Regions from separate parts of the Vibrio tarriae genome, predicted to be linked through region 1. Evidence: predicted binding sites of a transcription regulator. Region 1 holds the regulator's gene; the other holds the start of a gene.
The links. Region 1 encodes PurR, which represses purine synthesis genes. Its sites were predicted from a motif close to TNANGNAAACGTTTNCNTNA; they were not measured.

Region 1 (4,749 bases):
AGATTATGGTAGTCTTGGCCTGCGTAATTAAGAGGTTTCAATGTCTTCCCCTATGACTGCCATTGCCGAAAAAGTGCTGTTTCACAAAACTTATCTTCACCCGACAAGTCAGGAGTGGGTGGTGTTCGTTCATGGTGCGGGGGGCAGCTCATCCATATGGTTCAAGCAGATCAAAGCGTATCGGCAGCATTTCAATTTATTGCTGATTGATTTGCGCGGCCATGGGAAATCCAATCAGTTACTCAGAGACTGGATTGCCAATCGCTATACGTTTAAGACCGTGACGCTGGATGTGCTCAAAGTGCTTGATCACTTGAAAATCCAGTCGGCGCATTTTGTGGGCATGTCGCTGGGTACCATCATAGTCCGTAACCTTGCTGAGCTTGCCACGCATCGGGTCAATTCTATGGTGCTTGGTGGCGCGGTCACACGGCTTAATGCGCGTTCGCAAGTGTTGGTTAAGCTAGGACATTTGAGTAAGCACCTCATCCCGTACATGTGGCTGTATCGCTTATTTGCTTACATAGTGATGCCGCAGCGTAGTCAAAAAGAGTCTCGCCATCTGTTTATTCGTGAAGCGCAAAAGCTCTGTCAGAAAGAATTTAAACGTTGGTTTACGTTAACCGCTGAGGTGAATCCGCTGATGCGTTATTTCCGCGACCGCGAATTGCCGATCCCAACCTTATATTTGATGGGAGAGAAGGATTACATGTTCATCCATCCGGTGAAAGAGATGGTGGCGCTCCACGCACAAAGTGAGCTGTATGAAATCCCAAACTGCGGTCATGTATGTAATGTCGAGCAGCCTGAGCTATTTAATCAGCGTTCTATCGAGTTTATCCAGCGCCAAATCCGCTAATCCCTCACTGAGCAGTTTGGCTAAAACCACACTGCCAGCAGGCGGAAAATTGCCCTTCATGATGTTCCCCACACTCTGGACACTGCCAGCATTCGGCGGGTGGGGGATTGAGAAATTCACGGATGATTTGCTGCGCTGCGGTTTGTTGCTCCGGTTTCTGTAACCAAAGTGAAGGGGCGCTGCTGGAATCCATCGGGATCTCGCCGCGCAGCGCAAACAGCATTTCTCCACGCAACTCACACGCTATCCCTTGCTGATGCAAAAGCTGCATCAGCATGTGCGCTTCAAGCGGATGAGTGGCCGTGTAGATTTTCATTGTCCTTCCCAGCTTATTTTTACCAAGAGTGACTTACTTCACCGTCGATTGAGTGGCACGCTGCTGAACTTTGCCCATGAGCCATTTCACCACTATCGGAAATACGCCTAACAAAACGAATGAAGCGAGCACAGGGAGCGACACAATTTCGCCTAAGCTTGAGATTTCCGCCAGTTGAGTACCAGCATTGAGATACACCGCTGTACCCGGCAGCATACCAAGTTGGCTGACCCAGTAGTAACGCCAAGTGGAGATAGGCGTTAGCCCCATCACTAAGTTAATCAGGAAAAATGGAAAAATCGGGATCAGTCGCAGAGAGAGTAAATAAAACGCGCCATCTCGTTCAATACCTTGATTGATGGTCTGCAATTTATCAGCGAATTTAGCTTGCACCCAATCTCGCAATAAGAAGCGGCTACTGAGAAAGGCGAGAGTGGCACCAATAGTACTGGCAAAAGAAGCCAGCAGTAAGCTCAACCAAAAGCCAAATAGGGCCGCTCCCAATAAAGTCACGACCGTTGCGCCGGGGATTGAAAATGCGGTTAGGAGAACATACACCACAAAATAGATCAGTGCGGCTTGCAGCAAATGGGCATCAATATAATTCGCTAATTCGGCTTGTTTGGCTTTCGCGACATCTAGTGTTAGGTATTGGCTAAACTGCGTCACCAAGAGCGCGGCGATGGCAATCAAAACAATGGCGATGATGAGTTTTTTATACATTCGAGTACCTAGTCATTACTTTATGGTTTGTGGGGCGTGATATTGCCCGTTTTACTTGGCTCTTCAGCAGTGTGGGCTACGTTTCTTCACCCAATCATAGAGTGTCTCTGGTTTGATGTGGGTGCACACAGTGACCGCCGACTTGTCACTCCAAGTCATGAGAGTATCGCTCATTACTCAAGTATATCGTCTGTAACTGAATTTACTGGAGATACATAGAGAGCCTAAAAGTAAAGACAGGTCAAAGGCCGTTTTTCTTTCAAAAAAATAACGCGCCACTTTGGACGCGTTATGAAATATAGGGTGTGTAAAAACACAGGATGATTACAGGCGTTGATGAACTCAAAATGAAACTCAGAGATGCCTTAATAGCTCATCACGACGATTTTGTGGGATCACCGACCAATGTTTACCTTCGATTGCGCCTTCTAGAGCCCATAACAGCTCTAAACTCACTTCTGCCGTGTGGGTTCGTTGAACCGCTTTATAAGCTTCGACAGAACCAAGAGTCTGAAGAGACTCGACGGTTTCGATACCTGCTTTTTTGAGCATTCTTTCTGTTGCTAAACGCAAGTTAGGAAGATCTTTCAAACGATCAGGTTTCGCTTGTGCTTGAGTTTCACGTTCGGCCTTAGCGACCTCCAGTGCTGCACGCGCTTCATTAAGGATAGAGTCTGGGTGACTCCAACAATCTTCAGGTAGAGCGTAGTACTTAGTTACAACGGGGAAGCCACGTTTTTTGTAAACATAAGGTTCATAACCTTGCTGTTTATACTTTTCGATTGTGGCGTCATCTGCACGGATGTGCAGCGTATCGTTAACCACAAGCGCAAACATAGTTTCGTCGACGAAAATACCAAAGCCACCAAACATTGAACGAGATTTAACACGTCCTAGCTGCTCAAAGAGCCGCATTGAATCTTTTAATACTGGTTTATCCATGCTGTTAGTCTCGGAGTATTGTTACATACGCCACCAAGTCAGGTCCGAGAAAATTAGCAAATACATGCATCGGCCATGTCAATGATGAGTCAACATAGTGTATGCATTTTGCCATCGGTAACCCCGCTACCTACCACGTCTTCTGGTTTAGGCCGGAGGCTTTGCGTCCCACTCTTTCGAATGGTTTGCCCTGTGCGTGACATTTTTCCTGATAAAAATTAATCATTCTTGGCTCATCCTCACATACTGATATTTCAATTGTGAGAATAAGCGCTATTAATGATACTCGCTCTACATATGTTTTGTCATATTTATGTGACAGGGTTTCAAATATAGGCGTTATGAATTGTCAAGAAAGTTAGGATTTTGTCAAGTCTTTCACCGTATCGCGCTCTACGATCTCTGGGTGCATTTCGAAAATACGGCGATCATGTTCTTTATCTTTAATGCGCTCTAACAAAATTTCAAACGCGTTCTTGCCCACACGACGCTTGGGTTGGTGCACTGTGGTCAGTGGTGGAGAGAAGTATTCTGCTAACTCGATATTATCGTAACCGATGACAGACATATCTTCTGGAATACGTATGCCTTTCTGTTGCAAACGGCTCATCAGACCTAATGCCATCGTATCGTTGAAACAGAATACCGCCGTGGGGCGCTTGTCCATCGCAATGATTTTATCCGCCGCTAAAACGGCAGTATCACACTCAAAGTTACCTTCCAAGATCCAATCTTCATTGACGGTCAAATTAGCTTCCGCCATTGCGCGGCGGAAACCTTGAATGCGCTCTTGGCATGCGGCTTTGACGAAGTGACCACTCAAACATGCAATCTCAGTGTGACCGCGGTCAGTGAGATATTTGGTCGCGAGGTAGCCGCCTTCTTCTGAGTTATCGATGATTTTATCGGCGTGCGACGTTTCTGGACCCCAATCCATAACCACTTTTGGAATATCTTTGTGCGCATCCAACATATCTTGCAGTTCTTGGGTTAGGTCTGAGCACATCACCAAAATGCCATCAACCCGTTTTTCGGCCAGCATGCGGATATAATCGCGTTGCTTTTCATAGATGCCGCCTGTGTTACATAGGATCAGCGTATAGCCTTGACGGTAACAGTAGCTTTCCACACCGTCGATAACTTCCGAGAAAAACAGGTTAGTAGATTGCGTCACTAACATACCAATCGTGCGAGTGGTATTGCACTTTAAGCTGCGTGCTACGGCACTTGGCGCGTAGTTCAGTTGCTTAACGGCTTCCATCACTTTCTCTTGGGTGGTTTCTGCCACAAAACGAGTTTTATTGATAACGTGAGAAACGGTGGTGGTTGACACGCCCGCAAGGCGCGCCACATCTTTAATCGTAGCCATAGAGTGTTCCTGTCGATGACTGCTGCCAGCGAATAACATCGGTGGATTTAATCAGCAGAAGTAAGGCGAGACTGAGCGAATCTTCACACTCTGTGCGAGCACATGTCCAACACTATGCCGTACGTAAAGCGCTTCAATCACTATGCCTAAAGTAATAAACCTAAAGTAATAAAAAACAAAAACCGCTAAAAAACAGCGGTTTACATTTTTATTCGTTTTTATCGTTTGCGGGTGGATTTTAGACTGCAAATCTCTCCGTCGCAACGAAATTCATTCATCAAACTATAAGCCATTTCACAATTAATTCGTCTATCCTCATTCTACTTTAAGCTGCAACCGTATTGACTAATGGATGTCGTGAACCAGCTCATCAATACAGCGTTGATCTTGCTTAATAAAGACTAACGCTAAACGAGCGGCGGCTGAGTACAATCCGAATGCATCAAATTGAGTGCAACGTTCAACAAAGGCAGGCAGCCAAGTGAGTAAGTGTTGGCTTATGAAGTCGGACTGAGCTTGTAGCGCTGAACTCAGTTGTGC
Region 2 (4,749 bases), 260 kb from region 1:
GATCGCTTCATGCCATGGAATACCAATCAGCCAAGCTACCGGAGCGAAAACATACCCCATGATCAGTTCAAAGCTTAGCTCGATGCCAAACCAGCCACCAAACCAACCGAGCAAGCCGTTTAACAGAGCAATCACACTCACGAAAGCGAGCAAAGTCGCCCCTACCGCAACAGCAATTTTCACACCCGACATCGCGCCATCGGCAATCGCTTCGACGACGTTAGTGGATTTCGGCAGATCCAACTCATCTTGCGCAATCGCGGCATCGACTTGTTCGGTTTCAGGCAACATGATTTTTGCCATCAAGAGACCCGCAGGGGCAGACATGAAAGCTGCTGCGATCAGGTAGTTAAGTTCCACACCTAAAGAGGCATAACCAACCAAAGTACCGCCAGCAACCGACGCTAAGCCGCCGCTCATCACAGCAAAGAATTGCGAATCGGTCATTTTATGAAGATAAGGTTTCACCACCAGCGGCGCTTCAATCATACCCACGAAAATGTTTGCGGTAGCAGAAAGGGATTCTGCACGGCCTGTGCCAAGCAATTTCTGTAAACCACCACCGATGAGGTTAATCACTTTCGGCATAATGCCTAAATGGTAAAGGCCAGAAATCAGTGCAGAGAAGAAAATGATGATGCCAAGGACATTAATCGCAAACACAAAACCTACGCTGCCATTGGCGAGGCCACCAAACACAAAACCGATACCATCTTGCCCATAGTTGATCAGTTGTGACACCGCGCCCGTCACACGATTGAGTGCCTCTTTACCCGCAGGTACATACAGCACCAGTAAGGCGAAGAAGATTTGCAACAGCAACGCTAACGAAACTGTACGCAAGTTGATATTTTTTCTATTGGTAGAAAATAGCCACGCAACCAGCAAAATTGCGCCCATACCGAGGAGTGATGACATACGCCGCCCAAAATGTGAGTAGAACAGGAAAAGCGGCGATTTTAGTGAAGGAAATCGTATGCGCAAGGTGAGTTTGTTAATTACTCATTACCAAACCGGTAATCAAAATGCGTCTTTTCATAACTTGCTGATTTTATTAAGACTAAACGTTTGCTTAAAACTTATCTTTTCCATTGGGAAAATATCTTTTGAAAATCAGCAACAATCGATTACGTCTTATCCCGCGGTAAAGCGCACATAAGGTTGTAAGCGTGAATCCCAATAACAAGGATTACCTAGCGTATGTTTGATGAACTCGATGACCGCCGAAGTCTTTTTCGGCATATGTTGACGGCTTGGATACACCGCATAAAACGGCATTTGCTGGTTGGCACACCATTCTGGTAACAGTTGAATCAACTGCCCTGTGCGAAATTCATCACGCAATAAATACGTCGCTAAGTAGGCGATGCCCCATCCTGCCACTGCGGCATCGCGCACCGCTTCCGCCAAATCGACTGAATAATTGCCTGAGACTTTAACGGTTTGACTTTGCCCGTCCCGACTGAATGACCAGCGTGTGTAATCACGCTCCCAACTTCGATAAATCAAGCAGTTATGCTCCATTAAGGCCATAGGTTCTGTGGGTGATCCATAACGTAGCAGGTAGTCTGGCGATGCGGCCACCACAAAACGGCAATCGGCAATGCGCTGCGCCACATAACCCTCTGGTAGCTGCTCGTTACTGGTTATCCATAAATCCAACCCTTCCTTGAGCATATCGACTTTATGATCAAATAGATGCACTTCGACGTTCAACTCAGGATATTGTTGGCGAAGCTGCTCCAAAGCAGGCAACACATGCAAGGTGCCAAAAGATTGCGATAAACCAAGTCTAATCAGCCCTGTCACTTCATCACGCTGATCTTCCATTTCACTTTGTGCATTGGTCACAATCGTTAAAAGTTCACGGCACTGGGCATAAAACAGATTCCCAGCATCCGTCAGAGTAAAGCTGCGCGTGGTGCGCTGTACCAGTTTAACGCCCAGCGAGGCCTCTAACGCGGCGAGCTGTTTACTGACATGAGACACCGACACGCCTAGCGCATGTGCAGCAGCAGTAAAACTTTGATGTTGGATTAACACCGCAAATAAAGCCATTTGGCTCGCGCGTTCAGCAAACAAATCGCATCTCCATCAGCAAACTCTCCCCATCACAGCCTTCTTCATCAACACATCCCGATTACCGAAATGCCTAAAAACCCGTTGCTCACAAACAGAAAAAACAGAGGGCTCAATGAGAGCCCTCTGTTCGCTAATTGCCAACCCGTTGCGCCAATCCAACAGGTTAGAACGCAATCCGATCCGCCAGATGGCTGACCGCCAACGCAAAGTAATGAGAGCGATTCCACTTCATCAATACATTGTAGTTGTTATACACAAGATAAATGCGCCCTGCTTCATCATCAGGCATGATGAGCCATGCTTTAATATCATCAGAAAGCGCTGGCAGCGGTTTACCATCATAACGAGTGACCCCAAGCTTACTCCACTCTTGTAACGTTTTGCCTTTTTCAGGCTGACGTCCTTCTAGAGCATGGTCAAACCCTTTGGGGATTTTCACTTGGCGTCCCCAAGTATACTTATCATCCCATCCTGACTGGCTAAGATAGTTCGCCGTGGAGGCAAACACGTCTGAACGTGTTCCCCAAATGTCTTTTTTGCCATCGCCGTTCCCGTCTGCAGCAAAATTCAAAAATGAACTTGGCATAAATTGGCATTGACCCATCGCACCCGCCCAAGAGCCTTTCATGGATTCAGGTGCAATATGGCCTTGTTCGAGGATCTGCAAGGCGGCCATGGTTTCTTTGCGGAAAAACTCTTCTCGGCGACCTTCATAGGCCAGCGTCGATAAAGCATCAATCACACTAAAGTTACCCGTCAGCGCACCGAAATTACTCTCTACACCCCACAACGCCACTATAAATCTGGGTTGCACGCCGTATTGCTGCCCAATGCGCTGCAATTCATCATAATGCTTTTCATACAAAGCTTGAGCTTGTTTAACTTTCCACTCCGGCACTGCGCGTGGAATATATTCATCCAACGTCAGTTTTTTCTCTGGTTGGTTTTTATCTGCCACCACCGCACGGGGTTTGTATTCAACATTTCGAAAAGCCGCCTCAAGAACGCGATCAGAAATTCCCTCCTGACGTCCCTGCTGTTTTAAGCTTTCCACATATTGTTCAAAACTGACTTCATTGGCGAGTACGGGTGCCGATAACGCTAGGCCCAATACTATCGATAATAATTTTTTCAAGATGCCCTCCTTGAGCCATCTTCATCAGGGAGTTTGGCGCGCTTTGCGCTCCTTATGTTGTTCCAGCAAATTTTCTGGTGGCGGCGGTAACTGCAAAAAGAAACCTTGTTCCTGCATGGATTGTTTCACCTTCTCCACATTCACTTGCGCCAACTGACGCTGCTCAAGATTGACCAGCATGACAAAAATAGGTTTACCAAACATCTGTTTTAAGGTGTCAGGGACCTGTGAAAAATCGTCCCGTTTCGGAATATAGAGATAAGTGCCTTCTTTTTTAGGACTTTTGTAAATAGAGCAAAGCATGACAAGCCTTTTATTTCGATTATTGACCACTTAGGGCATTTTGTCTTAATTCAGTTAACTTTGATCAAAATTGATGCCAAATCACTTATTTCACCGCAAGAGAACTTGCTGTGCTTTGGCGCTGAATATAACATGACAGCCCTGTTCTCAGCCAATGCTCTCTCCGTAAGGCATAGAGTTTATTGAGGTCAACGTTACCATGTCGAAAAACCCTGACCTGAAAGGTAGTAGTTTTACTTTGTCGGTATTACACCTTTCTGACAACCAAATTGCGCATACTGTTCAATTTCTTCAAGAAAAGATCGCGCAAGCCCCGGCCTTTTTTGCCAATGCGCCAGTGGTGATCAATGTGGCGAAAGTCGAGGGCGATCTTGATTATCCTGCGTTAAAACAAGGGATCAGCCAAGCGGGTTTAATCCCCGTCGGTGTCACAGGATGTAAAGACAAACGTAGCCAAAACCTTGCCGTCGAAGCCGGTTTTGCAGTAATGACCGCCACAAACTCCCCAGCCCAAGCCCCAGCGCAAATGGCCCCGACCAAAGTGATTCGTACCCCAGTGCGTTCGGGTCAACAGATTTATGCCAAAGACGGCGATCTGGTGATCTTAAGTCACGTTAGTGCAGGGGCTGAAGTGATCGCCGATGGTTCAATCCATATTTATGGCACGTTACGTGGCCGGGCGATTGCCGGAGCGAGTGGTCAACGAGAAGCACGAATTATTTGTCATGATTTGCAAGCGGAATTGATTTCCATCGCTGGCCGCTATTGGTTAAGTGATCAAATTGAAAGTCAGTTCTGGCAACAGAGGGTGATGCTCAGTATGACTGACGAATCGCTCTATCTCGAAACGCTCACGATTTAAGATTGAAAGGAAAAAATAACATGTCGCGCATTATTGTCGTCACGTCAGGAAAAGGCGGGGTTGGCAAAACCACCTCCAGTGCTGCAATTGCTTCAGGTCTCGCGCTGCGAGGCAAAAAAACCGCTGTGATCGATTTTGATATCGGTCTGCGTAATCTCGATTTAATCATGGGCTGTGAGCGCCGCGTGGTGTACGATTTTGTCAATGTCATCAACGGTGAAGCAACGCTTAACCAAGCCTTGATTAAAGACAAACGCAACGAAAACCTGTTCATCCTGCCTGCCTCTCAAACTCGTGATAAAGATGCGCTAACCAAAGATGGTGTACAGCGCGTGCTCAATGATCTTAAAGAGATGGGTTTTGACTT

Region 2: the regulator PurR is predicted to act here: its motif matches at 965-984, upstream of CEQ48_RS09205 (NupC/NupG family nucleoside CNT transporter).

What each region holds. Positions count from the first base shown of each region.
Region 1 is NZ_CP022353.1:1,028,808-1,033,556, forward strand. Features, by position in the region: gene CEQ48_RS10420 (alpha/beta fold hydrolase) at 41-859, shown strand; gene CEQ48_RS10425 (putative signal transducing protein) at 864-1,175, opposite strand; gene CEQ48_RS10430 (TVP38/TMEM64 family protein) at 1,209-1,898, opposite strand; gene CEQ48_RS10440 (TfoX/Sxy family DNA transformation protein) at 2,253-2,840, opposite strand; cyclic di-GMP riboswitch class I at 2,954-3,040, opposite strand; gene purR (HTH-type transcriptional repressor PurR) at 3,199-4,209, opposite strand; gene torD (molecular chaperone TorD) at 4,555-4,749, opposite strand, start outside.
Region 2 is NZ_CP022353.1:765,211-769,959, reverse strand. Features, by position in the region: gene CEQ48_RS09205 (NupC/NupG family nucleoside CNT transporter) at 1-918, opposite strand, end outside; gene CEQ48_RS09195 (LysR family transcriptional regulator) at 1,135-2,082, opposite strand; gene CEQ48_RS09190 (lytic murein transglycosylase) at 2,246-3,217, opposite strand; gene CEQ48_RS09185 (YcgL domain-containing protein) at 3,242-3,520, opposite strand; gene minC (septum site-determining protein MinC) at 3,720-4,382, shown strand; gene minD (septum site-determining protein MinD) at 4,403-4,749, shown strand, end outside.